DNA from 2 places in the Actinacidiphila sp. bgisy160 genome. Region 2 is predicted to be linked to the other one. Evidence: predicted binding sites of a transcription regulator. Region 2 holds the regulator's gene; the other holds the start of a gene.

Region 1 (15,726 bases), on a different contig from region 2:
AACTGCTGGCGTGGGCCCGCGCTCGGTCGCTGTCGCCGGCCCCGCTGCGCCGGGAGACCTTCTCCGCCCCGCAGGACCGGGTCCTGGTCATCACCTGGTGGGACGCCCCGTACGACGCGGAGCTGCCCGAACTGCCCGAGCCGGCCGAGGGCCTGGCCCGGCGGGCCGTGCACCGCTGGCGCTTCGAGTCGGTGGCGGAGGGGGCGTAGGCCCTGGTCGCGGGACGGCCGGTCGTATGATGAGCCCGGCGTCGATCGCAACCGGGCTTCTGCCTTGGCGCCTCCTGAGCAGGCGTCCTGCCGGACGACCGGTGTCCGGGAGGCGTTCCGGCAGGTGGCGAGAAGACCCGATGACCGACTCCGGCTGCGCCGTCCTCTTCGATCTCGACGGCGTCCTTCTCGACAGCCGGCGGGCGATGCGGCGGGCGATCCTCGACGTCGCCCGCGCGGCCCTGGGAGCGCCCGTGGACGAGAGCCGTCTGCCGGCCGGACTCGACCACCTCCCCCATCACGAACTGCTCGCGCGGCTCGGCGTGACCGACGAGGAGACCGTCTTCGGTGCCGCCTGGGAGGAAGCGCTCGCCCTCGCCCGGTGGGGGGCGTCGCCGTTCCCGGACGCGGCCGGCGTGCTGCGCGAGCTCGCGGCCTCCGGCATGGCGATCGGGGTGGTGACCATGCAGCCGGCGAGCCGGGTGGCGCGGCTCGTCCCCGCGGAGCTGTCCGCGTACTTCGGCGTGGTGGTCGGGTGGGGCGACGCCGCGCCCAAGCCTTCGGGGGAGGGCGTCCTGCTCGCGCTCGACCGCCTCGGGGTGCCGCCGGGGCGCGCCTGCTTCGTCGGGGACAGCCCCTCCGACGTGGCCGCCGCGGCGGCCGCCGGGATCCCTTCGATCGGCGCGGCCTGGGGCTACACCGGCCCCGCCCTGGACGACTGCGGACCCACCGCCCTCGCCGGTGCGCTCACCGAGGTGCCGGGGATGGCGAGAGGTCTGCTGGGGGCGCTGTAGCCGTTCGTGGAGGGTTGAGCGGTCCGCGCGTGTGCCTGGGTCGCTGTCAGCGGGGGGTGCGGGTGTCCGTGGGGGCCGGGGCGCCCAGCAGCATGCTCGGGGCGCCCGCGACGCGGGTCAGGAAGACCGTGGCCGCGTGGGGGCCCTGGGGCTTGACCCGGCGGCGTACCTCCTCGGGTTCGACGGCCGATCCGCGCTTCTTCACGGTCAGCACGCCGACCTCGCGTTCGCGCAGCAGCGCCTTGAGCCGCTTGAGGTTGAAGGGCAGCACATCGGTGATCTCGTAGGCGGTCGCGTAGGGCGTCGAGTGCGGCTCGTCCGAGGTGACGTACGCGATGGTCTGGTCGATCAGCCCGCCGCCGACCTGCGCCGCCACGTCGGCCACCATGTGGGCCCGGATGACCGCGCCGTCCGGCTCGTACAGCCAGCGCCCCACGGGGCGCACCTGCGGGTCGGGCAGGCCGGCCGCCGGCAGCGTGGCGCCCGACGGCAGCAGAGTCGCGCGGCGGGCGCCCGGCGCGGTGCCGAACCACAGCACGGCCTCCTTCACGTCGCCGTGGTCGGAGACCCACTCCGCCTCGGCCTCCTGCGGCACCGCCTCGTGCGGGATCCCCGGCGCCACCTTCAGGGCGGCCAGCGGCGCCTTCCGCGCCGCCGCCACCGCCCACGACAGCGGCGGGGAGTACGCCTCGGGGTCGAAGATCCGCCCGCCCGTCGCCCGCCACCGCCCTTCTTGCGAAGCGCTGCGCGCTGCACCTCTTGATTGTCCGCCGCGTCGGGCCGGGTCGACGAAGACCGCGTCGAAGCCGTCCGTGGCGGTCTCCGTCACGTCGGCGCAGCGCACCTCGATCAGGCCGGCCAGCCCCAGCGCCTCCGCGTTCGCCCGCACCACCGCGCAGGTCAGCTCGGAACGGTCGACCGCCAGCACCTCCACCCCGGCGCGGGCCAGCGGGACGGCGTCCCCGCCGATCCCGCAGCACAGGTCCGCCAGCCGCCGCACCCCGAGCGCGGCGAACCGCTCCGCCCGGTGCCGGGCGACGGAGGCCCGCGTCGACTGCTCGACCCCGTCGGGCGTGAAGTACATCCGGTACGCGTCCTCCCCGAACTTCGCCGCCGCTCGCTGCCGCAGCCGGGCCTGCGTCAGCGCCGCCGCCACCAGCCCGGCGTCGTGCTCCCGCCGCAGCCGTGTCGCGGTCGCCAGTTCGGCGGCGGGGTCGTAGTCCCGCAGGGAGGCCAGCAGTGACTGCCCCTCGTCGGTCAGAAGAGCCGAGAACGCGTCAAGATCCACGCCGTCCATTGTCCCGCGGGACCGGCGTGTCCTGGACTGGCCCCGTGAGCGGCTCGGCGAAGCCGCGCGCCCGGAACAGTGCGTCCGGGCACTCCGTTGAGCTCAGGGGGAGCGGCTCGTACGGCGCGGCGTTGGCACTCCGCTTGACCGAGTGCTAAGCGCGTCATAATCTCGGACCTGGCACTCGGCCATGTCGAGTGCCAGCACAAACGCGACGGGCAGGTCCGGCACCCGCGACGACGGGCCTACCAGGTCGCCACCCCAGACAGACACTCCCGTGAGCCCTTTGAAGGGGGAGGTCGGATCGTGACGACCACCAGCACCAAGGTTGCCATCAAGCCGCTCGAGGACCGCATCGTGGTCCAGCCGCTCGATGCCGAGCAGACCACCGCTTCCGGTCTGGTCATCCCGGACACCGCCAAGGAGAAGCCCCAGGAGGGCGTCGTCCTGGCCGTCGGCCCGGGTCGCTTCGAGGACGGCAACCGCATCCCGCTCGACGTCAAGGTCGGCGACATCGTGCTGTACAGCAAGTACGGCGGCACCGAGGTCAAGTACAGCGGCGAGGAGTACCTCGTCCTCTCGGCTCGCGACGTCCTCGCGATCGTCGAGAAGTAGGACCGGCGCCGCGCGCAAGCGAGAAATGCCGTGACCACGCCCCGGGCACACCGAGTCCTCGTACGGACCGGGGGCCCGGGGCGCGGTCTTCGACGAGAACCCAAAGACGAGGAATTCCGCCGGTATGGCCAAGATCCTGAAGTTCGACGAGGACGCGCGTCGCGCCCTTGAGCGCGGCGTGAACAAGCTCGCCGACACCGTGAAGGTGACCATCGGCCCCAAGGGCCGCAATGTCGTCATCGACAAGAAGTTCGGCGCCCCGACCATCACCAACGACGGTGTCACCATCGCCCGTGAGGTCGAGATCGAGGACGCGTACGAGAACCTCGGCGCGCAGCTCGTGAAGGAGGTGGCGACCAAGACCAACGACATCGCGGGTGACGGCACCACCACCGCCACGGTGCTCGCCCAGGCGCTGGTCCGCGAGGGTCTGCGCAACGTCGCCGCCGGAGCCTCCCCGGCCGCCCTGAAGAAGGGCATCGACGCGGCCGTCAAGGCCGTCTCGGACGAGCTGCTCGCGACCGCCCGCCCGATCGAGGGCAAGGACGACGTCGCCGCCGTCGCCGCGCTGTCCGCCCAGGACAAGCAGGTCGGCGAGCTGATCGCCGAGGCGATCGACAAGGTCGGCAAGGACGGTGTCATCACCGTCGAGGAGTCCAACACCTTCGGTCTGGAGCTGGACTTCACCGAGGGCATGGCCTTCGACAAGGGCTACCTGTCGCCGTACTTCGTGACGGACCAGGAGCGCCAGGAGGCCGTCCTGGAGGACCCGTACATCCTCATCACCCAGGGCAAGATCTCCTCCATCCAGGACCTGCTCCCGCTGCTGGAGAAGATCCTGCAGGCCGGCACCTCCAAGCCGCTGCTGATCATCGCCGAGGACGTCGAGGGCGAGGCCCTGTCGACCCTGGTGGTCAACAAGATCCGCGGCACCTTCAACGCGGTCGCGGTCAAGGCCCCCGGCTTCGGCGACCGCCGCAAGGCCATGCTGGGCGACATCGCCACCCTCACCGGTGGCACCGTCGTCGCCGAGGAGGTCGGCCTCAAGCTCGACCAGGTCGGCCTGGACGTGCTCGGCACCGCCCGCCGCGTGACCGTCACCAAGGACGACACCACCATCGTCGACGGCGCCGGCGAGTCCTCGGAGATCTCCGGCCGGATCAACCAGATCAAGGCCGAGATCGCCTCGACCGATTCCGACTGGGACCGCGAGAAGCTCCAGGAGCGCCTCGCCAAGCTGGCCGGCGGCGTGTGCGTCATCCGTGTCGGCGCGGCCACCGAGGTCGAGCTGAAGGAGAAGAAGCACCGTCTGGAGGACGCCATCTCCGCGACCCGCGCCGCGGTCGAGGAGGGCATCGTCTCCGGTGGTGGCTCCGCGCTCGTCCACGCGGTCAAGGTGCTCGAGGACGGCCTCGGCAAGACCGGCGACGAGGCCACCGGTGTGGCGGTCGTCCGCCGCGCCGCGGTCGAGCCGCTGCGCTGGATCGCCGAGAACGCCGGCCTGGAGGGCTACGTCATCACCTCCAAGGTGTCCGAGCTGGAGAAGGGCCACGGCTTCAACGCCGCGACCGGCGAGTACGGCGACCTGGTGAAGTCCGGCGTCATCGACCCGGTCAAGGTCACCCGCTCCGCCCTGGAGAACGCCGCCTCCATCGCCTCCCTGCTCCTCACCACCGAGACCCTGGTGGTGGAGAAGAAGGAGGAGGAGCCCGCCGAGGCCGGTCACGGCCACGGTCACGGCCACTCCCACTGAGCTGGACCGCGAAGGCCCCCGTTCCCGCACCTGGGAACGGGGGCCTTCGGGCTGCCGGAGACGGGCCCTCAGTCGCGGGGGTAGACCGGCCCGAAGCGCCGCCCCGCCTTCGACGAGAACCGGCCGAGCGCCCCGCCCGGCGCCAGCCTGGCCGCGAGCACCGCGGCCTTGTAGCGGGGGTCGGGCACACTCAGCGAGCGGCCGCGGGCGAGGTCCCGCAGGGCGGCGATGACCACCTTGTCGGCGTCCAGCCACGCCCATGAGGGGATGCCGTTCGTGTCCATCCCGGCCCTCTGGTGGAACTCGGTGCGGACGAAGCCCGGGCACAGCGCCAGCAGCCGCACCCCGGTGCCCGCCAGTTCGCGGGCCACGCCCTGGGTGAAGTTCACCACCCACGCCTTGCTCGCCCCGTACGTGCCGCGCGGCAGGAAGGCCGCCACCGAGGCCACGTTGATCACGAAGCCGCGCCCGCGCTCCCGCATGGCCGCGGTCGCGGCGCCGGTCAGCCGCAGCACCGCCTCGCAGTGCACCTTGAGCATGGTCAGCTCGTCCGTCATCGGCACGTCGCCGAAGCCGCCGCGGTTGCCGAAGCCCGCGTTGTTGACCAGCACGTCGACCGGGCGCTCCCGGTCGCGCAGCCGTGCCTCGACCGCCTCGATGCCCTTGTCCGCCGACAGGTCGGCGGGCAGCACCTCGACCGCCACCCCGTACGTGCGCCGCAGCCGCTCCGCGCACTCCTCCAGCCGCTGCTCGTCGCGGGCGACGAGGACGAGGGCGTGACCGTCCTCCGCCAGCCGGCGCGCGAACGCCGCGCCGATTCCCGCGGTGGCTCCCGTGATCAGTGAAGTCGTCATGGCCGCAGGCTAGTCAGCCCCCGTGCGTCTGCGGGCCGCGGCGCGCACGTCCCGCGGAAGCGCGTCCGCCGCCAGCAGCCGGGGGAGCAGCGCGGGCTCCAGGGTGACCGCCCGAAAGGTCAGCGCGACGGTGACCTCGTGGTCCGGGCGGTGGACGACCTCGACCGGGTCGCCGGCCCGGACTTGTCCGGCCTCGGCGACCCGGAGGTAGGCGCCGGGCAGCGCGGCCCGCGTGAACCGCTTGATCCAGCCGCCCTGTTCCAGCCAGCCCTGGAAGGTGGCGCAGGGGACCCGCGGGCAGGACACCTCCAGGACGGCGCCGCCCTGCCCGCCGATCCGCCAGCGCTCGCCGATCAGGGCACTGTTGACGTCCAGCCCCCAGGTGGTCAGGTTCTCCCCGAACATGCCGTTGCGCAGCGGCAGGTCGAGTTCGCGTTCCCAGGTGTCGAGGTCCTCCCGGGCGTAGGCGTAGACCGCCTGGTCGGTGCCGCCGTGGTGCGCCACGTCGTACACCCGGTCGCCGGCCAGGCCGACCGCGCCGGTGCCCTTGGGGCCCGGCGCCGTCACCGCCACCGGGCCCGGCACCGGGTGCTTGTCGATACCGGTCGTTCCACTGGTCTTCCACGGGTTCGGACGGGGCCGGCCCACGTTCACCGAGAGCAGCTTCATCCCGCGACGGTACGGCGCCCGCCCGGCCCCCGGCGAGGTGTTTTCCGGCGGCCGGGGCGACGACAGGCCTCAGCCCGCGAGCACCCGCAGCAGCCGGTCCACGTCCGCCTCGGTGTTGTACAGGTGGAAGGCCGCCCGCAGGTTCCCCGCGCGGGCCGAGACCCGGATGCCTGCGGCGGCCAGCCGCCGCGCCGCGTCGCCGAGGCCCGGGACGGCCACGATCGCCGAGGCCCGCGCGCCGGAGGGCACCGGCTTGTGGCCGAGCCGCAGCAGACCCGCCCGGAAGCGCTCGGCCAGCGCGACGTCGTGGGCGCCGACGGCCTCGACGCCCAGCTCCTCGATCAGCCCCAGCGAGGCCGCCCCGGCCAGATACGGCAGAAGCGGCGGCATCACGTCGAACCGCCGGGCGGAATCGGCGAGACGTGCGACCGGCCCGTAGCAGTCGGCCCACGGGTCCTCGGCCGCGTACCACCCGGCGAACTGCGCCGACAGCCCGTCCTCGGCGCCCTCCCGCACGGTCAGGAAGGACACCCCGCGCGGGGCGAGCAGCCACTTGTAGCCGCCGCACACGACGTAGTCGAGGCCGTCCGCGCTCAGCGGCAGCCAGCCGACCGCCTGGGTGGCGTCGACGAGCACGCGCGCCCGGTGCCGCGACGCGGCCTCGCGCACCGCCGCCAGGTCGGCGACCCGGCCGTCCGCGGACTGCACCGCGCTGACCGCCACGAGGCCGGTGGTGGGACGTACGGCGTCGGCGACCCCCTCCAGGGGCACGGTGCGCACCGTGATGTCGGCGCGGGAGGTGAAGGGGTTGACCAGCGAGCTGAAGTCGCCGTCGGCCAGCACGACCTCGGCCCCGGCGGGGAGGGCCGCGGCGATCATGCCGACATGGGTGGTGACGGAGGAGCCGACCGCGACGCGGTCGGCGGTGACCCCCGTGAGGCGGGCGTATGCGGCGCGGGCGGCGCCCAGGGCGCGCTCGTCGCGCACCCAGTCGTCGGTGCCGTCGGACCAGGCGGCCACGGCGGTACGCAGCACCTCGACGGAGCGGAGCGGGCCGATGCCCGACGAGGCGGTGTTGAGGTAGGTGATCCCGGCGTCCAGCGCGAATTCCCCGGCGATGTCCATGGTTCCTCAGCCTGCGCCCCGGGCGGCCCGAAGTCCATCGTCGATCACGGAACGCGACCCCCGGGGGACGCCCCCGCTCGGGGCGTGTTGGAGGCCCGCCACCTCCGTGTGCTGCGTGCCGTGGCCCGTGCCGGCTCACTGTCGGGCGCCGAGCGGGAACGGGGCCGCACCCAGCAGGCGGTCAGCCGGCGGATGAGGCGCTGGAGCGGGTGCGGCTGTGCGACCTCGCGGACGAGCCGTGGACGGCGGGCTGGTTACGTCGTCGGCACCCGGTCGCGCGCGCGGGCACGAGCGCTTGGAGCGGCGCATCGACTTCGCCACGGACGACTGTCCGGCGGCGATCGGCCGGGTGGCGTCGGGGACGGGTCTCGGCGCGGCCGGGCGCTGGAGGGGATACGGCCGCGTATTGGCGTGCGAGCCACGGCACGACCGTACGCCGGAGCGGCTGCGACCCGCGGCCCCGCGCGCCCCCCGACGGTCCGAGTCCGCGGCACCGCGGGCCCCGTCGCATGTGATGAAACGTTTCCTCTGTGGCTGATGTCCGGTGAGTCAGTGACTGCCGGTGGCGTGCGAGCTCATGACCCGGTTGCGGGACCGGCCCATCATCTCCTCGCGCTCGTCCTCGGTGAGTCCGCCCCAGACCCCGTAGGGCTCGCGGACCGTCAGAGCGTGCGTCGCGCACTCGGCGCGGACGGGGCAGCGCATGCACACCTCCTTCGCCGCCGCCTCACGCGCGCTCCGGGCGGCGCCGCGCTCTCCCTCGGGGTGGAAGAACAGGGAACTGTCGACACCACGGCAGGCGGCTACCAGCTGCCAGTCCCAGAGGTCGGCGTTGGGGCCCGGGAGGCGGGAGAAGTCTGCCATTGCTCATCTCCTCGAGAGGTGGGCTGCAGGGACACCGTCCAGGCGCGAAGCTCTGGGAAGGTGTTGTCGACGTTACATCTACTGTCGAAGTAGATGTAAATATGATTCATCACAAAATCGCCAACGAACTCCCGCCATGCGGGTAAAAAGCCTCCAAACAGGCAAAATCTGACATTGCCCCCCGGTCGGCGGCTGGCGTGTGCTGCAAGCGGGCGCCCGTTGTGCCGGTTTTTGAGGCCCGGCGAACGCCCGCGACCTGCGATGTTGCTGATCCGTGTCGGTCCGCGCACGGAGAGTGCGGGAGTGGGCCGCCAAACTCCGTAACTCTTTCGAGTGAGGGTCGTTGAAGGTGCGGAAGTGGTTGGCGGTCGAACTAATCGGGCAGGCGCCCGAGGCTGTCGTCCCCACCGGTGAACGATTCAGCCTGGAGGCTCAACGTGACGCGGATCAGCTGCGGAGGACGGTCATGACTTCCGTTCTCGTCTGCGACGACTCCCCGCTTGCCCGAGAGGCCCTGCGCCGCGCGGTCGCGACCGTGCCCGGCGTGGAGCGTGTGACGACCGCGGCCAACGGCGAGGAAGTCCTCCGCCGGTGGGGCGCCGACCGCTCGGACCTCATTCTCATGGACGTCCGGATGCCCGGCCTCGGCGGCGTCGAGACCGTACGGCGGCTGCTGTCCGCCGACCCCGGCGCCCGCATCATCATGCTCACGGTCGCCGAGGACCTGGACGGGGTGGCCCTCGCGGTCGCCGCCGGTGCCCGCGGATACCTGCACAAGGACGCCTCGCGCGCCGAGTTGCGGGCCACGGTCACCCAGGCGCTGGCCGACCCGACCTGGCGGCTCGCCCCGCGCCGGCTGCGCTCGGCCGAGATGGGCGCCGCCCCGACGCTGACCGCCCGCGAGATCCAGGTGCTGGAGGGCATGAGCCACGGCCGCTCCAATGCCGAGATCGGCCGCGAGCTCTTCCTCTCCGAGGACACCGTCAAGACGCACGCGCGACGCCTGTTCAAGAAGCTCGGCGCCTCGGACCGGGCCCACGCGGTGGCGCTCGGCTTCCGCTGGGGCCTGGTGCGCTGAGGCGGCGGCCTCGTGAGGGCTGAGGGGCCGAAGAGCTGCGGGGCGGCCGTGCGGCTGCCCCGCTCGTACCGGTTTCCGCGCCGAGGGCGCATGCTTGAGGTATGGACTCTCGGGGACACGGTCGGGCGGGGCGGCGGGTGCGTGACATGACTACGGCCGGTGCGGTCCCTCGAAGCGCTCCACACGGCGCGCCGCATAACGCTTCGGAGCACAACCACGGGTCCGAGCCCACGGAGCGGCTTGCGGGGATGCACTATGGACGGATGCGCGACGAGGCCACCGGCAATGAGACAGCCATAGGGGCACTCGTACGTCGAGCCGTGGACGGCGACGAGCAGGCGACGCACGACCTGCTCGCCCATGTGCACCCGCTGGCCGAGCGCTATTGCCGGACCCGACTGTCGCGGCTGCCGGGTGACGCGCGCCACTTCGTGGACGACCTCGCCCAGGAGGTGTGCCTCGCGGTGCTGTGCGCCCTGCCCCGCTACCGGGACCAGGGGCGGCCCTTCGAGGCCTTCGTCTTCGGCATCGCCGCACACAAGGTCGCCGACCTCCAGCGGGCCGCGATGCGCGGTCCCGGCTCGACGGCCGTGCCCTCCGACGAGATGCCCGAGCAGCCGGACGACTCGCTCGGGCCCGAGGAGCGGGCGCTGCTCAGCAGTGACGCGGAGTGGGCGAAGAAGCTGCTCGCCAACCTTCCGGTGCACCAGCGGGAGCTGGTGCTGCTCCGCGTCGCCGTGGGTCTCACCGCCGAGGAGACCGGTCAGGTGCTCGGCATGTCGCCGGGCGCCGTCCGGGTGGCCCAGCACCGTGCGCTGTCCCGGCTGCGGGCGCTGGCGGAGGAAGCCGCCGCGGGCGCCCCCGGGTTGAGCGCCTAGCGGACGCCGCCCCCGGCCCCGCTCCAGGGGCGGAACTGGTTACCCGCGGGAGCCATTAGCATTGAACATCTCGCCGGGCAAGACCATGGGGAAGGTGTCATGACGTTGAACGCCGACGGAGTAGCCGAGAAGTTCGGGCTGCTCGGACTCACCTACGACGACGTGCTGCTGCTCCCGGGTGCGTCGGACGTCGTGCCGAACCAGGTCGACACCCGCTCGAAGGTCTCCCGGAACGTCAGTGTGAACATCCCGCTGCTGTCGGCGGCGATGGACAAGGTCACCGAGGCGCGGATGGCCATCGCGATGGCCCGCCAGGGCGGTGTGGGCGTCCTCCACCGCAACCTGTCCATCGAGGACCAGGTCAACCAGGTCGACCTGGTCAAGCGGTCCGAGTCCGGCATGGTGTCCGACCCGATCACCGTCCACCCCGACGCCACCCTCGCCGAGGCCGACGCCCTGTGCGGCAAGTTCCGCATCAGCGGCGTCCCCGTCACCGACCCCTCCGGCAAGCTGCTGGGCATCGTGACCAACCGCGACATGGCCTTCGAGAGCGACCGCTCCCGGCAGGTCCGCGAGGTCATGACGCCGATGCCGCTGGTCACCGGCAAGGTCGGCATCTCCGGCGTCGACGCGATGGACCTGCTGCGCAAGCACAAGATCGAGAAGCTGCCGCTCGTCGACGACGAGGGCCGCCTCAAGGGCCTGATCACGGTCAAGGACTTCGTGAAGGCCGAGCAGTACCCCAACGCCGCCAAGGACGCCGAGGGCCGTCTGCTGGTCGGCGCCGCGGTGGGCGTCGGCGACGAGTCCTTCCTCCGCGCCCAGCGGCTGGTCGAGGCCGGTGCCGACTTCCTGGTCATCGACAGCGCCCACGGCCACAGCCGCGGCATCCTCGACATGGTCGCCAAGGTCAAGGCCAACATCAAGATCGACGTGGTGGCCGGCAACGTCGCCACCCGTGACGGCGCCCAGGCGCTGATCGACGCGGGCGCCGACGGCATCAAGGTCGGTGTCGGCCCCGGCTCCATCTGCACCACCCGCGTGGTCGCGGGCGTCGGCGCGCCCCAGGTGACGGCGATCTACGAGGCCTCCCTCGCGGCCGGCCCGGCCGGCGTCCCGCTGATCGGCGACGGCGGCCTGCAGTACTCCGGCGACATCGCCAAGGCCATCGCGGCCGGCGCGGACACCGTGATGCTGGGCAGCCTCCTCGCCGGCTGCGAGGAGTCGCCGGGCGAGCTGCTCTTCATCAACGGCAAGCAGTTCAAGTCGTACCGCGGCATGGGCTCGCTCGGCGCGATGCAGTCGCGCGGGCAGGCGCAGTCCTACTCCAAGGACCGCTACTTCCAGGACAACGTGCTGTCCGAGGACAAGCTCGTCCCCGAGGGCATCGAGGGCCAGGTGCCCTACCGCGGCCCGCTCTCCGCGGTGGCCCACCAGCTGATCGGCGGCCTGCGTTCCTCCATGGGGTACGTCGGGTCCGCGACGATCCCCGAGCTGAAGGAGAAGGGCCGCTTCGTGCGGATCACCGCGGCCGGCCTCAAGGAGAGCCACCCGCACGACATCCAGATGACCACCGAGGCGCCGAACTACCACACGCGCTGACGGTACGAGCGGACAATCCGGAGCCCGCGGCCCCGTACGGCCGCGGGCTTCCGGCTGCCCTGCCTGGGATACTGGACGGGCAGGCCACGAAGGAAAGGCATAGCGACAGTGACTGAGATCGAGATCGGGCGGGGCAAGCGCGGCCGCAGGGCATACGCATTCGACGACATCGCCGTCGTCCCGAGCCGCCGTACGCGGGACCCCAAGGAGGTCTCGATCGCGTGGCAGATCGACGCCTACCGCTTCGAGCTGCCTTTCCTCGCGGCGCCGATGGACTCCGTGGTCTCCCCGGAGACCGCCATCCGCATCGGCAACCTCGGCGGCCTGGGCGTGCTCAACCTCGAGGGTCTGTGGACCCGCTACGAGGACCCCGAGCCGCTGCTCGCCGAGATCGCCGAGCTGGACGACGCCTCCGTCACCCGGCGGCTGCAGGAGATCTACGCGGCGCCGATCAAGGAGGAGCTGATCGGCCAGCGCATCAAGGAGGTGCGCGACGCCGGTGTGGTCACGGCCGCCGCGCTCTCCCCGCAGCGCACCGCGCAGTTCTCCAAGGCCGTGGTCGACGCGGGCGTGGACATCTTCGTCATCCGCGGCACGACGGTCTCCGCCGAGCACGTGTCGGGCTCCCACGAGCCGCTCAACCTGAAGCAGTTCATCTACGAACTCGACGTCCCGGTCATCGTCGGCGGCTGCGCCACCTACACCGCCGCGCTGCACCTGATGCGCACCGGCGCCGCGGGCGTCCTCGTCGGCTTCGGCGGCGGCGCCGCCCACACCACCCGCAACGTCCTCGGCATCCAGGTGCCGATGGCCACCGCGGTCGCCGACGTGGCCGCGGCCCGCCGCGACTACATGGACGAGTCCGGCGGCCGTTACGTGCACGTCATCGCCGACGGCGGCTTCGGCTCCAGCGGCGACCTGCCGAAGGCGATCGCCTGCGGCGCCGACTCGGTGATGATGGGCTCCCCGCTGGCCCGCGCCACCGACGCGCCAGGCCGCGGCTTCCACTGGGGCATGGAGGCCACCCACGAGGAACTGCCGCGCGGCAAGCGCATGAACCTGGGCACCGCGGGAACGACCGAGCAGATCCTGCTCGGCCCCTCCCACGAGCCCGACGGATCCATGAACTTCTTCGGCGCGCTGCGCCGCGCGATGGCGACCACCGGCTACTCCGAACTGAAGGAGTTCCAGCGGGTCGAGGTCACGGTGTCGCCGACGCACCACCGCTGAGCGGGTGTGACCTGCCTGCAACCCGAGTAGAGGCGCCGGCGACCTGACAAACGATCGTGCCGGCGCCTCGGGAGGCCGGCCTCGCAGTCCTTGGGGGGACTTCTCCTGATACGAAGAAGATGGGTCAGATGTGCCCTGGTCGGCGGAGTGCTGGGAGTCCTGCTGCCGCTGATCGGGCAGGACTCGGCGCGGATGGGCACAGTCGCTGCGCAGCACATCGGGACGGATGTGCGAACCCGGGACCCCCAGGCGTCCTCGTCGGCTCGTGCGGTGTACGCGATGCTCGCCGGGCTGGAGAACGACGCCCGCGCCGGCCGGCCCACCCACACCGTCATCGGCCAGCACGATGAGCTGCAGAACGAACGCTACAACGCCGCTTACGGCGATTACCCGGGGCGCAAGCCGCCCGGCTACTACTACCGCAAGCCCGCCGACATCACCGGGCGGCTCCCAGGTTTCCTGGAGGTGGACCTGGGTCCGGGATACGGACAGTCGTCCTGGGGTGTCGGTGAGCCGCGCCCCTACTCGGCCGCGTGGCCGAGTTGCCGCCCGTACTGGGGATACACCAACGACGCCGTGGACTTGGCCGCCGGCGTGTGGGAGGGGATGGACTCCGCCTCCGCCCCCCGCCGGGACTGCTCCGGCGGCACCACGGTGACACTGCCGGGCAACGGCGGCGGCCCGGCCGGCATCGTCGGTATGTCGTTCCACGAGCCCTATCCGGGCAGCCCGGTGAAGGACTACGTCCACACGCGGTGCCGTAACTCACCCGCGGCCCACGACCCGGACTGGTTTGCCCGGGTGGTGACGCCCGGCACGGCCGAGCAGCACGATCTGCTGGTCGACCTGTCCTTCCTCGCCGACCACCTGGCCTACCTCGCTGCTCGTGATGTACCGGTGCTGCTGCGGCCGTACCACGAGATGAACGCGCGTGACTGCTCCAGCGGGTTCTGGTGGGCCGGCCAGCGCCCCGAGTTGTACCGGAAACTGTGGCGGACGACGTACGACTACCTTGTCGGCACCAGAGGCCTGCACAACCTGATCTTCGTCTGGGCGCCCAGTTCCTGGGCGGGGAAGCACGGTACCGATCCCCGGGCGTACTACCCGGGCGGTGAATACGTCGACGTGGTGGGAGTCGACGACTACAGCGACACGCCGGAGCGGCCGTTCCGGGGGGAGCCGTGGACGCAGATCTGGTACCGGGGATTGGCGCGCTACGACAAGCCGCGCATGATGGCGGAGTCCTTCCATGTCCCGCTGTCCGCCGCGCAGCCCGCCACGCTCACGGGGACGCCATGGGTGATCTGGAACGTATGGGGAAGCGGACTGACAGAGCACAACTCGCCATCGGATGTGCAGCGGACCTACTACGCGCCGGCGGTTCTCACCGGCGGCACTTCGACACAAGGCGGACGCTTCGACTGGGAATCACTGCACAAGCCCCCGCTTGATCACTGATCGAACGCACTGGCGCTCATGCGCGAGGAGCCGCGCGACGGCAACCGTAAAAGGTTGTACGGACGTGGTGTGAAGGTTCTCATACCCGGGGAAGTCGATCAGCGGAGCCCTGAAAGCCCAGGTCGGCGAGGTTGCCTCTGGAGCATCAGGTGCACCATAAGGTTAACTTTTGAACACAGGTTCTCCATCGGGTTCCCTTGTATGGCACAGGCATGCGAGGATCGTGTTCCTGTTCGGTCAGCGGCTTCGGCGCCTGGGGGGCATCTGAGCGCCACTGGCCAAAACGTCCGAAAGTCGTTGAGGGGTAGGGGCTCGGACGGGACGTTGTCGTGATACGCCCAGCCGTGTCATGACCGGGATTCTCGTTGCCTCAACGCATTGTCATCTTCAGGGGAGTTCAACAGTCGCCATGGCCGTCACACAGGTCGATGGGGTTGTGCCGCACTCGCGGCACAACGCCAAGTTGGCACAACGCACCGCCGCTTGGAAGCCGGGGATCCTGCCGTTCCTGATCCCCTTCATGCTGCTGCTGGCTTTCGGTCTGTGGTCGTACTCGCCCAGCCGGACCCCGCTCAGTTGGGCGCTGAGTATCGTCTGGTCGCTGCCCGTCGTGGGCGTGCTGGTGGGCATCCAGGGCGCGTGGCTCATCCGCCGCAGGATCAGGCGCAGCGTCAACATGGTGCCGCCCGCCCCTGTCGAGCAGGACTTCCTCATCGTGCTGGTGCCGACCATCGGACGGCACGACACCTATCCGGCGCTTGAGCGCTCCGTGCTCTCGTACGTCGAGCACCTGCCGGAATGGTTCCCGTACATGCGTGTGGACGTCCTCACCGAGGAGGGCTGCGAGGCCGCGGCGGACATCGACCGGCTGGCCACCCTCCACCCGCTGATCCGTGTCGTCACGGTGCCCAAGGCGTACGCCACGGCCAACGGCACCCGCTTCAAGGCACGCGCCAACCACTACGCGCACGAGCTGCGCATCGCCGAGGGCGAGGCGCTCGACGACGTGTGGGTGCTGCACATGGACGACGACACCGGGGTCGGCCCCGACACCGCGGCGGCGCTCGCGCAGTTCATCAACCGCCAGCGGCGCGCGACGCCCGACGAGGCCAAGCACATGGCCCAGGGAATTCTCACCTATCCGCGGGAAAGCGCGGTCAACATGTTCACCTGGCTCGCCGACGCCGTGCGCCCCGCGGACGACATCGCGCGATTCCGGGCGCTCACCGGAATGGGAACCCCGGTAGCCGGCGTGCACGGCGAACTCCTCGTTCTCCGGGCTTCGGTCGAGGCGACGATCGGCTGGGAC
Region 2 (14,430 bases):
CGGACGGATGCTGAGGGAAAGCGGATGACCCCAGGGGCTGGAGATGCCCGGACACTCGGCCGCACCGCCACAACTGATCGTGACCACGGGGCCGGACGCCGGACGGACCTACCCCGTGCCGGCCGGCTACTGCGAGATCGGCAGGCTGGCCGGCAGCGGGATACGGCTCGAAGCGGAGGGCGTGAGCCGGCGGCACGCCGCGATGAACCGCGCAGGGCGTCACGTCGTGCTCAGTGACCTCGGCTCGACCAACGGCACCTACCTCAACGGGACCCTGATCGACGCGCCGCGTCCCCTGCACGACGGGGACCTGCTCCGCATCGGCCACGTCGAACTGCGGCTGTCGGTGGAGTCGGCCCGGCTGGTGCGACCGGACCCCGCGGACGACGCGGAGCCCCCGCAGGCCGGGGAGATCCCCGGGCCCTCCCCGCCGCTGACCGTCCTCCACGACCTCGCGGACACCCGGCCCCGGTCAGGGCCCGGCGGCACCCGGGGCTATCCGTCCGGGCGCGCGCAGTACCTCGCAGGCCGCCGGCGCTACGGCGGCGGGCGCGAGGCGGACCCCGGAGCCGCCGAGGAGGCCTGCGACGGGCTGCTGCGGGTGCGGGGGCCGGGGCGGGTGCTCATGGCCGCCGGGGTGATAGTGGCGCTCGCCGGGTTCGCCATCTGGGTGTCCCTGATCCTCAGCCTGCTGGGCGGCGTCGGCAGTGCGCAGGCCCCGCCGGACCCCTTCGCGGAGACCCTGTGGGGGCTGCCGAAGGCCCCGCTGGGCTTCACCGCGTTCGCGGCGGGCGCCGTGCTCTGCGCGGGCGGCGCGGCCCTGTCTAGGCACGCCCGCGGGAGGGGCGCCGCGCCGCGCCGGCGGCGTCCCGGCCGGCACCGCCCCTGACCCTCGGGCGGGCACGGGCACGGGCACGGCGGTGCGGGGCCCGGCCGCGGCGGCATACCAAAGCTTTGCCGGTCCTTTCCGCACGTGCCGACCTGGGCTGATCCTTCCCCGGACGACGATCCGGGGTCACCGCGCGTAGACAGCCCTTGACCAGCATGATCGAGACCCATAGCGTCGCCACGTCAACGAGCCCCGCAGGGCCGGGCGTTCCCCGAAAGCGCGTGGGCCGGCCGTGCGCGCGCCCCCGGCCGGATCGAAGGAGCCACCCCATGCCCGCTGCCAGACCGTCCGTGTTCACCCGCGGGCGCACCCGCACCGTGGCCGCCGCAGTCGCCGCGGTGGCGGCCGCCACCCTCTACGGCGTCGGCGCGGCGACCGCCGACACCTCCGTGCCCCGCAGCGACAAGCAGATCCCCAACCTCACCGACGTGGTCACCGACATCAAGGCGTACTACGGCGACACCGTCGACGCCTCCGGTGAGCACCAGGCCGCCGCCGACAGCAACTACGCCAAGCAGGTCGCCGGCATCGAGAAGAAGGCCCGCAGCTACCTGCGGAACGCCCTCGCGAAGTCCGCGCACCAGCGCCACGGCAGGCCGGCGATCGTCCTGGACGTCGACGACACGTCCCTGCTGACGTACAACTACGAGCTGGAGGTGGGCTTCAACTACACGCCGGCCTCCAACGACGCGTACATCCAGAACAAGGACATGGCCCCGGTCTTCGGCATGCCGCAGCTGGCCGACTGGGCCGCCGACCACGGCGTGACGGTCTTCTGGATCACCGGCCGCCCGGAGACGCAGCGCGCCGCGAGTGTCCGCAACCTCGCGGCCGCCGGCTACACCTCCACCGCCGACCCGGCCCACTTCTTCCTGAAGAACAAGGTCGCCACCGGCTACCTGCCCTGCTCCGCCCCGACGTGGACCTGCTCCACCGTCGACTACAAGGCGGGCACCCGGGCCCACATCGAGGCGCAGGGGTACGACATCATCGCCAACTTCGGCGACCAGTACAGCGACCTGAACGGCGGTCACGCCGACAAGTCGTTCAAGCTTCCCAACCCGATGTACTACGTGCCCTGACCGGCGGCGGGCCGCCAGCCCGCGGTGCCCGTCCCCCCATGCGGGGGGCGGGGGCCGCGGCGCCGCGCGCGGGCCAGCCACAGGCCCCGGCCCAGCGACCACAGCACCAGCCCGGCGACCACGGGACCGCCGAGCAGGATCGCAAGTCCCGCGCCGATGTTGGCGCCGATGACCCCGGCCGTCACCGTCCGCCAGATCGCGCCGGCCAGCATCCCGGCCGCGACCAGCGGCCCTATCACCGCCCACCACCGGCCGTCGAAGCGGTCAGGCCCGGGACGGGAGGCCCGGCCCAGCAGCAGGGCCGCCCCGGTGGCCAGCACGGCCGCGGCCGCCCCGATCGCGGTCTCCGCCCCTTCCGGGATGCCGAAGGGCCGCACCAGGTAGTCCAGTTCGGCGGGCTCGAAGCCGGCGGCGTCCTGCCGGCCCAGGAGCCCCCAGGTGGCGACGGGCGTGGTCACGATCAGCGTGACGGCCGCTGCGGGCCGCATCAGGTGCCTTCGCATGACTCCATGCTCCGCCCACGCGGCAGGGCCCGCATGAGTGCGCGTACTCAGACCGGCGCGCGCGGAGGCACTCAGAACGTGTGGGCGTCCACCTCGGCGAGATACCGGGCGCGCAGTTCCTCCTCGTCGTCGAGGAAGGCGGCCAGGAAGGAGTTGCGGGCCAGCCGCCGCAGGGCGTCCTCGTCGAGCGGGAGCGCGGCGGCCACGGCGTCGAAGGTGTCGCCGACGTAGCCTCCGAAGTAGGCGGGGTCGTCGGAGTTCACGGTGACCAGCAGCCCCGCGGCGAGCATGGCGGGCAGCGGGTGGTCGGCGAGGGTGGCCACGCAGCGCAGCCGCACATTGGACAACGGGCAGACGGTCAGTGGCACCTGGTCCCGGGCCAGCCGGGCCACCAGGTCCGGGTCCTCCATGCTGCGGATGCCGTGGTCGATCCGGTCGACGCCGAGCACGTCCAGCGCCTCCCACACGTACGCCGGCGGGCCCTCCTCGCCCGCGTGCGCGACCCGGCGCAGGCCCGCCGTGGCGGCTGCCTCGTACACGGCGCGGAACTTCGACGGCGGGTGACCGACCTCGGCGGAGTCCAGGCCGACGGCGCTGATCCGGTGCAGATGGGGCCGGGCGGCCTCGAAGGTCTCCAACGCGGACTCGGCGGACTCGTCCCGCAGGAAGCACATGATCAGCCGTGTGCTGACGCCGTGCCGTTCCCGGCTGCGGTCCAGGGCCCGCGCCAGGCCCGCCACCACCGCGCCGACCGGGACGCCGCGCGCGGTGTGCGCCTGCGGGTCGAAGAAGATCTCGGCGTGCCGCACGCCCTGCGCGGCGGCGCGAGCGAGATAGGCCTCGGCGAGGTCGGTGAAGTCCTCCTCCGTGCGGAGCACGGCCATGAGCGCGTAGTACAGGTCCAGGAAGGACCGCAGGTCGCTGAAGGAGTAGGCCTGCCGCAGCTCCTCGGCCGAGGCGTACGGCAGGTCGACCCCGTTGCGCTCGGCGAGGGCGAAGGCGAGCTCGGGTTCGAGGGTGCCTTCGATGTGCAGATGAAGTTCGGCCTTCGGGATGCTCACCTCGCAACCGTACAGGTCAGGGGCGTGCGGCCGGCTCCGGCTAGCTCGGGCGGCGCTTCGGCACGGCGACCCGGCCGAGGTCCCGCGCGACCGTCAGCTCGCCCTCGAAGCCGGCGTCCCGCGCCTGGCGCTCGAAGTCGGCCGGATCGGTGTAGCGCTGCGAGAAGTGCGTGAGCACCAGATGCCGGACGCCCGACTCGGCGGCCACCCTGGCGGCCTGACCGGCCGTCAAGTGCCCGTGCTCCTGGGCCAGCGCGGTGTCCTCGTCCAGGAAGGTCGACTCGATGACGAGCAGGTCGCAGCCGTCGGCGAGGGCGTACACCGCGTCGCAGAGCCGGGTGTCCATCACGAAGGCGAAGCGCTGCCCCGGGCGCGGCTCGCTCACCTCGGCGAGCGTCACCCCGTCGGCCTCGCCCTCGCGCTGCAGCCGGCCCACCGCCGGTCCGGTGATGCCGTGCGCCGCCAGGCGTTCCGGCAGCATGCGGCGCCCGTCCGGCTCGACCAGCCGGTAGCCGTACGCCTCCACCGGGTGCGACAGCCGGCGCGCCTCCAGCCGGAAGGCGTCGGAGTCGGCCAGCACCGCCGCCTCGCCCGCCACCGGTTCCTCGCGCAGCCGCACGGTCTCGCGGTAGGCGGTGGCGTACCGCAGCCGGTCGAAGAAGCGGCGGCCGGACTCGGGGTAGTGGGCCGTCACGGGGTGCGGCACCCGGTCGAGGTTGATCCGCTGGATCACCCCGGCCAGGCCCAGGCTGTGGTCCCCGTGGAAGTGGGTCACACACAGCCTGGTCAGGTCGTGCGCCGCCACGCCGGCCCGCAGCATCTGGCGCTGCGTGCCCTCCCCCGGGTCGAAGAGGATGCCCTCGGTGTCCCAGCGCAGGAAGTAGCCGTTGTGGTTGCGGTGCCGGGTCGGGACCTGGCTGGCCGTGCCGAGCACGACCAATTCACGTGCGGACACCGTCGGTTACCCGGGCGGCCACTCGAGGCCACGACCGCCCAGCACGTGGGCGTGCGCGTGGAAGACGGTCTGGCCCGCCCCCGCGCCGGTGTTGAAGACGACCCGGTAGCCGGTGCCGACCACCTTGTCCTCGGCGGCGACCTCACCCGCCTCCCGCAGCACGTCCGCGGCGAGCTGGGGTGCCTGGGCGGCCAGCGAGGCGGCGTCCGGGTAGTGCGCCTTGGGGATGACCAGGACGTGCGTCGGCGCCTGGGGGTTTATGTCACGGAACGCGACGGTCGTCTCGGTCTCCCGCACGACGGTCGCGGGGACGCTCCCGGCGACGATCTTGCAGAACAGGCAGTCCGCCTGCGGTTCTCCCGCCACCTGACGCCTCCGTCCAGGGGTTGATCAGTACGCCCCGCATGCTACCGGTGCCCCCACACCCTGTCGTCAAAGTGCCTCCCCAAGCCTTCGGTCCGGGGGAGTTGCCGAATCGTCCGAGCAGCCCACTACGAGGACGACTCTCCGCCTTGCGATGCACCGCACCTGCGAGCACCTCCCAGCGGAGCTCAGGGAACCGCGGCGCCCGCCCTCCGGACGGTGCCTGCGCCTCCCAGCGGAGCTGGGGGAGTTCGTTTGACGACAGGGCCTCGCGGCGGCGCGCCGTCGCGGAGCCCGGGTCGCGCCGGGCCCCGCTCCCGCCGCTACGGCAACGGGGGCGCGGTACGGGCCGGGGCGGTCTCCAGCGCCTCCAGGGCGAGGCGGACGGCCTCGTCCAGCTGTGGGTCCCGCCCGGCGGCCCAGTCCTGCGGGGTGTGGACGACCTCGACGTCCGGGTCGACGCCGTGGTTCTCCACGTCCCAGCCCACGCCCTCCAGCCACGTGGCGTACTTCGGCTGGGTGACCAGCGTCCCGTCGACCAGGTGGTAGCGGGAGTCGATACCGATGACGCCGCCCCAGGTCCTGGTCCCCACCACAGGCCCGATCCCCAGTGCCTTGATCGCCGCGTTGACGATGTCGCCGTCCGAGCCGGAGAACTCGTTGGCGACGGCCACGACGGGCCCGCGCGGCGCGTCCAGCGGGTAGCTGAAGGCGGGCAGCCCGCGCGGCACATCCCAGCCCACGATCCGCCGCGCCAGCTTCTCCACGACCAGCTGCGAGGTGTGGCCGCCGCGGTTCTCCCGCACGTCCACGACCAGTCCCTCTCGGACGACCTCCACGCGCAGGTCACGGTGGAGCTGGGCCCAGCCGGAGCCGACCATGTCGGGTACGTGCAGGTAGCCCAGCCGGCCGCCGGACAGCTCGTGCACGTACGCCCGGCGCCCGGCGACCCAGTCGTGGTAGCGCAGCGGCTCCTCGTCCGCGATGGGCACGACGACGACATGCCGCAGCGCCCCGCCGTCGGCCGGGCCGACGGTGAGCTCGACGGGCTTGCGCACGGTGCCGATCAGCAGCGGGCCGGGGCCGGTCAGCGGGTCCACGGGCCGTCCGTCCACCGCGAGGATCGCGTCGCCGGCGCGGACCGCGACACCCGGCGCGGCCAGCGGGGAGCCGGCCCGCGGGTCGGAGGTCTCGGAGGGCAGCACCCGCTCCACGCGCCACACGCCGTCCGCGTCGCGGGTGAGGTCCGCGCCGAGCAGGCCCTGACGGTGCAGCCAGTCGCCGCGGCCGCCGGACGGCATGACGTAGGCGTGCGAGGTGTTCAGCTCGCCGGCGACCTCCCAGAGCAGGTCGACGAGGTCGTCGTGGGTGGCGACCCGGTCCAGGACGGGACGGTAGCGGTCGCGCACGCCGTCCCAGTCGACGCCGCCCATGTCGGCCCGCCAGAAGTTGTCCCGCATCAGGCGGTGCGACTCGTCGTACATCTGGCGCCACTCCGCCTGCGGGTCGACGGTGACGCGGATCCGGGAGAGGTCGACGGTGACGTTGCTGTCGGTCTCGTCGTCGGACGGGGCCGACTTGTGGTCGGCCGCGGCCACCCGCAGCCGGTGACCGGAGGTCACCAGCACCTTGTTGCCGTCACCGGTGACCGCGTAGTCGTCGGCGTCGTCGGCGATGTCCTCCACGCGCAGCTGCTTGAGGTCGTACCGCTCCAGCGCGGTGGACGGCGGCTCCGCCTCGGGCGAGGCCAGGCTCGCGCCCAGGACCCCGCGCACGGGGTGCCGCAGCCACAGGACGCCGTCCTTGGCCGCGCGCAGCGTGGAGTAGCGGGCCGCCTCCACCGGGAAGGGCACGATGCGGTCGGCCAGGCCCTCGGTGTCCACCTTGGTGACGGGGGTACGGGGCCGGTCCTCGCCGTCCTCCTTGCGTGAGTCCTTCTTGCCCTCGTCCTGGCCTCGGTCGTCGCCGTCCCTGTCCTCGGCGGAGGAGTCGACCGGCCGCCCGTGGCGCTGCGGGCCGAAGGGCGAGGGCGTGGTGGCGGCGAGCGTGATCAGGTGGGGGCGGCAGGCGCCGAGGAAGGCCATGTCGAAGACGTGGTCGTCGTAGACGGGGTCGAAGGAGCGCTCGGACAGGAACGCCAGGTGCTTGCCGTCGGCGGTGAAGGCGGGCGAGAAGTCCCGGAAGCGCAGCGGCGTCGCGTCGACGACGGTGAGGTCGGCGGTCGAGGCCAGCTTGAGCTGGCGCAGCGGGTCGGGCCCGGCGTGCGACCAGGCGAGCCAGGCCGAGTCAGGCGAGAAGGCCAGGCCGGTGGCGTGGCCGTGCTCGCCCTCCACGACGGTGCGCACCTCGCCGGTCTGGGCCTCGACGAGCAGCACCCGGCCGTCGTGCGAGGCGACGGCGATCCGGTGGCCGTCCGGCGAGACGGTCATGGCCAGGACCCTGCCGAGCCGCCCCGCGGCCAGCCGGCGGGGCGCGGCCGGGCCGGTGCCCGCCGCGGGGGCGATCTCCAGCGCGTCCTCGCCCTCGGCGTCGGTGACCCAGACGACCTGCTGGTCGCCCTCGCCGCCGAACACCCGCGGCAGCCGCGTTCGCACCCCCGGTTCGGCGGACAACGCCCGTGCCGGGCCACCGCGGTGGGTGACCCAGTGCGTGGTGCCGCGGATCTCCACCGCGCTGCCGCGGCCGGTGTGGTCCGGCCGGGCGTCGCCGAGGTGGTGGGCCGCGTGCACCGGGTGCGGCTGCAGGTCGACGCGCTGGCCGCCGAGGCGTACCTCGACCGGGCGGGCCTGGGCGCCGTCGAGGTCGTCCAGCAGGAACAGCCGTCCGGTGCTGGTGTAGACGACGCGGGTGCCGTCCGTGGCGGCGTGCCGCGCGTAGAAGCCGCCGTCCTCCACGGCGGTGTGGCGCCGCAGGTCGCTGCCGTCGGGGAGGCTGGAGTAGACCGCGCCGACGCCCTCGTGGTCGGAGAGGAAGGCGAGCCTGCCCCCTGCCCACATCGGGCACTCCAGGTTGCCGTCCAGGTCGGCGTGGATCCGCTCGAACTCACCGTCCCCGGTGCGGTCGATCCACAACTTGCCCGCGGTGCCGCCCCGGTAGCGCTTCCAGGCCGCCGCCTCGCGGCCCATCGTGGCCGACAGCAGCAGCACGGCACCGTCCGGCCCGTAGGCGACGTCCCCGACCGGTCCGTACGGCAGCGTCGCGGCGGGACCGCCGTCGACCGGGATCGCCCGCGCCCAGCTGCGGCGCAGCGACGCCTGCCCGTACGTGCTGATGGCCAGCACGTCGCCACCGGGCGTCCAGCCCCGCACGGAGGTGCGACTGCCCCAGTACGTCAGCCTTCTCGACGGCCCGCCGTCGGTGGCCGCGACGTGCACCTCTGGTGCGCCGTCCCGCGTGGAGGTCCACGCGATGAACGTCCCGTCGGGCGAGAAGCGCGGATGGCCGACCGGCATGTTGTCCGCGCTGACCCGCCAAGCCCGCCCGCCGCCGTCCAGCGGGGCGGCCCAGACGTCGTCCTCGGCGGTGAAGGTGATCAGGTCACCGTGCAGATGCGGGAAGCGGAGGTACGCGGGGTGCGAAGGCTGCGGCTGCGTCACGTGGTCACATTAACCACCCGGCGCCCTGCTGGTCAGGGGTTTTCGATCTCATTGCCCGCCGGGGGGCTTCATGCCTGGTGGGCGCGTCAGCCCCAGCGTCCGGTGCGGCCGAGCAGGAGGGCGGTGGCGGCGACCCCGGCGGTGGAGGTGCGCAGGACACTGGCGCCGAGACGGTACGGCTTGGCACCGGCGGCGGCGAAGGCGTCGAGCTCCTCCGGGGAGACCCCGCCCTCGGGGCCGACGACGAGGACGATGTCGCCCTCGGGTGGCAGCGGGACGCCGGCGAGCGGCTCGGAGCCCTCCTCGTGGAGGACGGCGGCGAACGCGGCACCGGACAGCAGCCCGGCGAGCTGACGGGTCGTCATCGGCTCGGTGACCTCGGGGAACCGCAGGCGCCGGGCCTGCTTGGCGGCCTCACGGGCGGTGGAACGCCACTTGGCCAGGGACTTGGCGCCGCGCTCGCCCTTCCACTGGGTGATGCAGCGCGCGGCGGCCCACGGCACGACCGCGTCGACACCGACCTCGGTCATGGTCTCGACGGCGAGTTCCCCGCGGTCGCCCTTGGGCAGCGCCTGGACGACGGTGATCCGCGGCCGGGGCTCGGCCTCCTCGCGGACGTCGGTGACGGCGACCTCGAGCGTGTCCTTGCCGTCGAGGGCAGCCACCGTGCCGTACGCGCCGCGTCCCAGGCCGTCGGTGAGCACGATCTCCTCGCCGACGCGCAGCCGGCGCACGGAGACCGCGTGCCGTCCCTCGGGGCCGGAGAGCGTGATGCGGTCCGGACCCAGCGCGCCGGGTTCGACGACGAAGACGGGTGCGGTCACGGCGCGGTCCTCGGGGAGCGGTGGGTCAGGGCGGCCATGCGCCCATCGTTTCACGGCGCGCGACGGCCCGCGGTCCAGGGTGTGCCCACCCCCGGCCGCGGGCCCATGGGCGACTAGCGCCCGTTGAACGCGTCCTTCAGACGGGAGAACAGCCCCTGCTGGCCCGGCTGGAACTGCCCCATCGGCCGCTCCTCGCCGCGCAGCTTCGCCAGGCGGCGCAGCAGCTCCTCCTGTTCCGGGTCGAGCTTGCCCGGGGTCTGGACCTCGACGTGCACGATGAGGTCGCCCCGGCCGCCGCCCCGCAGGTGCGTGATGCCGCGCTGGTGGAGCGGGATCGACTGGCCGGACTGCGTGCCGGGCCGGATGTCGATCTCCTCCAGCCCGTCCAGGGTCTCCAGCGGGACCTTGGTGCCCAGCGCCGCCGCCGTCATCGGGATGGTGACGGTGCAGTGCAGGTCGTCGCCACGCCGTTGGAAGACCGCGTGCGGCAGCTCGCGGATCTCGACGTAGAGGTCGCCGGCGGGGCCGCCGCCGGGGCCGACCTCGCCCTCGCCCGCGAGCTGGATGCGGGTGCCGTTGTCGACACCGGCCGGGATCTTGACCGTGAGCGTGCGCCGCGACCGGATCCGGCCGTCGCCCGCGCACTCCGGGCACGGGTTGGGGACGACGGTGCCGAAGCCCTGGCACTGGGGGCAGGGCCGCGAGGTCATGACCTGGCCGAGGAAGGACCGCGTGACCTGCGAGACCTCACCGCGGCCGCGGCACATGTCACAGGTCTGCGCGGTCGTGCCCGGGGCGGCGCCCTCGCCGTGGCAGGTGTTGCAGACCACGGCCGTGTCGACCTGGATGTCCTTGGTCGTGCCGAAGGCCGCCTCGTCCAGCTCGATCTCCAGGCGGATCATCGCGTCCTGGCCGCGCCGGGTGCGCGAGCGCGGACCGCGCTGGGACGCGGTGCCGAAGAAGGCGTCCATGATGTCGCTGAAGTTGCCGAATCCCGCGCCGAAGCCCGCGCCCGCGCCCGCACCGCCGCCGTTGGCGGACAGCGGGTCGCCGCCGAGGTCGTAGACCTGCTTCTTCTGCGGGTCCGACAGCACCTCGTAAGCGGCGTTGATCTCCTTGAACCGCTCCTGGGTCTTCGGGTCGGGATTGACGTCCGGGTGCAGCTCTCGCGCAAGACGGCGGAAGGCCTTCTTGATCTCGTCCGGGCTTGCGTCGCGGCGCACGCCGAGCACGGCGTAATAGTCCGTGGCCACTACGACTCCGCCAGGATCTGTCCGACGTAACGTGCCACTGCGCGTACCGCTCCCATCGTTCCGGGGTAATCCATGCGGGTCGGTCCGACCACGCCGAGTTTCGCCACCGCCTCGTCGCCCGAACCGTAGCCGACGGAGACGACGGATGTGGAGTTCAGGCCCTCGTGGAAGTTCTCGTGACCGATTCTCACCGTCACACCCGAGTCCTTGGCCTCGCCCAGCAGCTTGAGGAGCACCACCTGCTCCTCGAGCGCCTCCAGTACCGGGCGGATCGTCAGCGGGAAGTCGTGCCCGAAGCGGGTCAGGTTGGCCGTGCCGCCGAGCATGATCCGCTCCTCCGTCTCCTCGACCAGGGTCTCCAGCAGTGTGGCGAGGACCACCTGGACGGACGGCCGGTCGTCGGGCTCGAAGCCCTCGGGGAGTTCCTGCACCAGCGGCGGGACGTCGCTGAACCGGCGCCCCACCACCCGGCTGTTCAGCCGGGCGCGCAGGTCGGCCAGCACGGTCTCGCCGACCGGTGCGGGGGCGTCGACCAGCCGCTGCTCCACCCGTCCGGTGTCCGTGATCAGCACCAGCATGATCCGGGCCGGGGCGAGCGCGAGCAGCTCCACGTGGCGCACGGTGGAGCGGGTGAGCGACGGGTACTGGACGATCGCGACCTGCCGGGTCAGCTGCGCCAGCAGCCGCACCGTACGGGCCACCACGTCGTCGAGGTCGACGGCACCGTCCAGGAAGTTCTGGATGGCCCGGCGCTCCGCGCCGGACAGCGGCTTGACGCTGGTGAGCCGGTCGACGAAGAGCCGGTAGCCCTTGTCGGTCGGCACGCGGCCGGCGCTGGTGTGGGGCTGCTGGATGTAGCCCTCCTCCTCCAGCACGGCCATGTCGTTGCGGACGGTGGCCGGGGACACGCCCAGGGCGTGCCGCTCGGTCAGCGCCTTCGAGCCGACCGGCTCCTCGGTGCCCACGTAGTCCTGGACGATGGCACGCAGCACTTCCAGCCGTCGTTCGCTGAGCATCGCGCACCTCCAGTCGCTCGGTCACCGTGCGGGTCGTGTCGCCCCCTGCCCTGGCACTCCGCTTCCCTGAGTGCCAGTTTTCCCCAAGTCAGTGTACGGCGGGGTGGCAAGACCTCGGCAAGGGCCGTCCACGGGTCAGGCCCCCGGGGCGTCCTTGACCGGCCACCGTAGCGGGCGCGGGGCGCGTCGCGGCGATACCGTCGCGTTGTGGAGACCACACCGACCACGCCGGGGTCCACCGGCGGCTGGGAGCAGCTCGCGCCGGGGGTCGCCCGGCGGCGGCTGCCCTTCCTCGACGTGACCGTCGGCGTCGTCGTCGGCGACGAGGGCGTGCTGCTGGTCGACACGGGCTCCTCGGTCGAAGAGGGCGCGGGACTGGGCCGGGAGGTCCGCGAACTGACCGGCCGGGACGTGACGCACGTCGCACTCACCCACGGCCACTTCGACCACGTCTTCGGCACCGCCGCCTTCGAGGGCGTCCAGGTGTTCGGGGAGATGACCCTCGACGCCTACCTCGACCGCGAACGCTTCTCCCTGGGCCTGGACGCGGTCAAGCACGGCGCCGGCGAAGCCGAGTCCGCCCGGGCGGCGGGCGCCCTCGTGCGCCCCGGTCACCTCGTGGACGGCTCCTGCGAGCTCGACCTCGGCGGCGACCGCCAGGTCCTGCTGGTCCACCCGGGTGAGGGGCACACCACGCACGACCTGGTGGTGATCGTGCCGGGCACGCCGGCCGTGGTCTTCTGCGGCGACCTCGTCGAGGAGTCCGGCGAGCCCCAGGCCGGGCCCGACGCCGCCCCGCGGGCCTGGCCCGCCACCCTGGACCGGCTGCTGCGGCTGGGCGGCGAGACCGCGCTGTACGTGCCCGGCCACGGCGCCGTCGTCGACGCCCGCTTCGTCCGCGCCCAACGGGACGCGCTGGCCGCCCGCTTCGGATCGGCCTGAGCGGCGCCCGCGCGGATACGATCCCTGGCATGCGCAGCCGCAGCTACGACCCCGACCTCACTCCACCGTGGAAACGGCCCGCCACGCCCGCACCCGAGGTCGAGGCCGGGCGGGGCCTGGTGGTGGAGGAGGTGTCCACCGGCTTCTGCGGCGCCGTCGTCCGCTGCGAGAAGACCGCCGAGGGCCCCACGGTCACCCTGGAGGACCGCTTCGGCAAGCACCGCGTGTTCCCGCTGACACCCCGCGGCTTCCTCCTGGAGGGCCGCGTGGTCACCCTGGTGCGCCCCTCCGCCGCCGCCCCCGCGGCAGGCCCCAGGCTGACCGCCTCCGGCTCCATCGCCGTCCCCGGCGCCAGGGCCCGGGTCGCCCGCGCCGGCCGGATCTACGTCGAGGGCCGCCATGACGCGGAGCTGGTCGAACGCGTCTGGGGAGACGACCTGCGCGTCGAGGGCGTCGTCGTCGAGTACCTGGAGGGCGTGCACGACCTCCCCGCGATCGCCGCCTCCTTCGCCCCCGGCCCGGACGCCCGCCTCGGCGTCCTCGTCGACCACCTCGTCCCCGGCAGCAAGGAGTCGCGCATCGCCGCGGAGGTCACCGGCGAGCACGTCCTGGTCGTCGGCCACCCCTACATCGACGTCTGGGAGGCCGTGAAGCCCTCCTCCCTCGGCATCCCCGCCTGGCCGGCCGTCCCCCGCGGCCAGGACTGGAAGACCGGCGTCTGCCGCGCCCTGGGCTGGCCGGAGAACACCGGCGCCGCCTGGCAGCGCATCCTGGGCGCGGTCCGGTCCTACAAGGACCTGCAGCCGGAACTGCTGGGGCGGGTGGAGGAGCTGATCGACTTCGTCACGGCTCCGGAGTGAGCCCCGGCAGGACCCCGAACTCCGACGTGTCCAGGGCGACGTCCACCACGGGCAACCGCACCGTCTCGCCGAACTTCCAGGTCCGCTCGGCCCGGTAGTCGGCCTGATCACCCGTGCCGGCGGGCTCGGTGAGGACGACGCACTTGGCGGCCAGGGGGTCGACGATCACGTAGACGGGCACTTTCCCGGCGGCATACATCGACCGCTTGACGACGTGGTCCCTGTGGGCGCTGGTCCTGGAGACGACCTCGGCGACCAGTGTGACCGCCTCCGACGGCAGGAGGCGCCCCGATGCGGGCCCCGCACCGCGCTCGAGGATCACGAGGTCCGGCTGGGGTTCGCTCGCCTCCTCCGCAATCGCGATGTCCTGCGTCTGCAAGCGCCTCCAGCGCGTGCGGGGGAACTGGTCGATCACCGCGTCGATGATGTCGTTGTGGACCAGGTCGGGCCCGGCCGTCATCACGATTTCCCCCCTGAGGAGCTCGACCTTGACCCCCTCGGGAGCCTGGATGTTCTCGAAGAAGTCAGTCATTCGGCGATCATCCACAGCGGTCATCCTCGTGGCCCTCCGCTTCCCGCCGCCGCATACACGGAGGCAGCTTACGAACAGCGTAGGGAGGCACTGCCGGTACGCGTAGTGCCTCACTCCGGCGAGTGATCGGCCCGGCCGGGGGGCTTCAGTCGACCAGGTCCCTGACCACCGCGTCCGCCAGCAGGCGGCCGCGGAGGGTGAGAACGGCGCGGCCATCGGCGTAAGGACCGGGCTCCAGGAGGCCGTCCCTTACAGCGCGCTCCGCGGCCGCTGCGCCCGCCGGGGCGAGGATGCCGAGCGGGCAGCCGTCGGAGAGCCGCAGCTCCAGCAGGATCCGCTCCACACGGCGGTCCTCCGCCGCCAGCACCTCGCGGCCCGCGCCGGGGCTGCGTCCCTCCGCGAGCGCGGCCGCGTATGCCGCCGGGTGCTTCACGTTCCACCAGCGCACCCCGCCGACGTGGCTGTGCGCGCCCGGCCCGGCGCCCCACCAGTCCGCGCCCGTCCAGTACAGCTCGTTGTGGCGGCACCGGGCCGCGTCCGAGGTCGCCCAGTTC

Evidence for each region. Region 2 encodes HrcA, which represses chaperone genes, less so after heat shock. Its sites were predicted from a motif close to TTNGCACTCNGNNNNNCNGAGTGCNAA; they were not measured.
Region 1: a site for HrcA is predicted at 2,423-2,449, ahead of groES (co-chaperone GroES). Genes of this name have one in related genera too.

Annotation. Positions count from the first base shown of each region.
Region 1 is NZ_JBYIQW010000048.1:9,328-25,053, forward strand. It holds gene AC3EUJ_RS28810 (hypothetical protein) at 1-209, shown strand, start outside; gene AC3EUJ_RS28815 (HAD family hydrolase) at 350-1,003, shown strand; gene AC3EUJ_RS28820 (THUMP-like domain-containing protein) at 1,050-2,300, opposite strand; gene groES (co-chaperone GroES) at 2,598-2,906, shown strand; gene groL (chaperonin GroEL) at 3,031-4,659, shown strand; gene AC3EUJ_RS28835 (SDR family NAD(P)-dependent oxidoreductase) at 4,728-5,513, opposite strand; gene AC3EUJ_RS28840 (MOSC domain-containing protein) at 5,523-6,182, opposite strand; gene AC3EUJ_RS28845 (aminotransferase class V-fold PLP-dependent enzyme) at 6,252-7,307, opposite strand; gene AC3EUJ_RS28850 (WhiB family transcriptional regulator) at 7,857-8,171, opposite strand; gene AC3EUJ_RS28855 (response regulator transcription factor) at 8,638-9,249, shown strand; gene AC3EUJ_RS28860 (sigma-70 family RNA polymerase sigma factor) at 9,513-10,127, shown strand; gene guaB (IMP dehydrogenase) at 10,227-11,729, shown strand; gene AC3EUJ_RS28870 (GuaB3 family IMP dehydrogenase-related protein) at 11,838-12,959, shown strand; gene AC3EUJ_RS28875 (glycoside hydrolase family 26 protein) at 13,152-14,417, shown strand; gene AC3EUJ_RS28880 (glycosyltransferase family 2 protein) at 14,881-15,726, shown strand, end outside.
Region 2 is NZ_JBYIQW010000068.1:19,551-33,980, forward strand. It holds gene AC3EUJ_RS33090 (FHA domain-containing protein) at 44-889, shown strand; gene AC3EUJ_RS33095 (HAD family acid phosphatase) at 1,159-1,971, shown strand; gene AC3EUJ_RS33100 (hypothetical protein) at 1,959-2,474, opposite strand; gene AC3EUJ_RS33105 (adenosine deaminase) at 2,546-3,535, opposite strand; gene AC3EUJ_RS33110 (ribonuclease Z) at 3,576-4,490, opposite strand; gene AC3EUJ_RS33115 (histidine triad nucleotide-binding protein) at 4,497-4,856, opposite strand; gene AC3EUJ_RS33120 (S41 family peptidase) at 5,177-8,449, opposite strand; gene AC3EUJ_RS33125 (16S rRNA (uracil(1498)-N(3))-methyltransferase) at 8,536-9,273, opposite strand; gene dnaJ (molecular chaperone DnaJ) at 9,387-10,526, opposite strand; gene hrcA (heat-inducible transcriptional repressor HrcA) at 10,526-11,542, opposite strand; gene AC3EUJ_RS33140 (MBL fold metallo-hydrolase) at 11,750-12,484, shown strand; gene AC3EUJ_RS33145 (DUF3097 domain-containing protein) at 12,514-13,344, shown strand; gene AC3EUJ_RS33150 (Uma2 family endonuclease) at 13,328-13,900, opposite strand; gene hemW (radical SAM family heme chaperone HemW) at 14,022-14,430, opposite strand, start outside.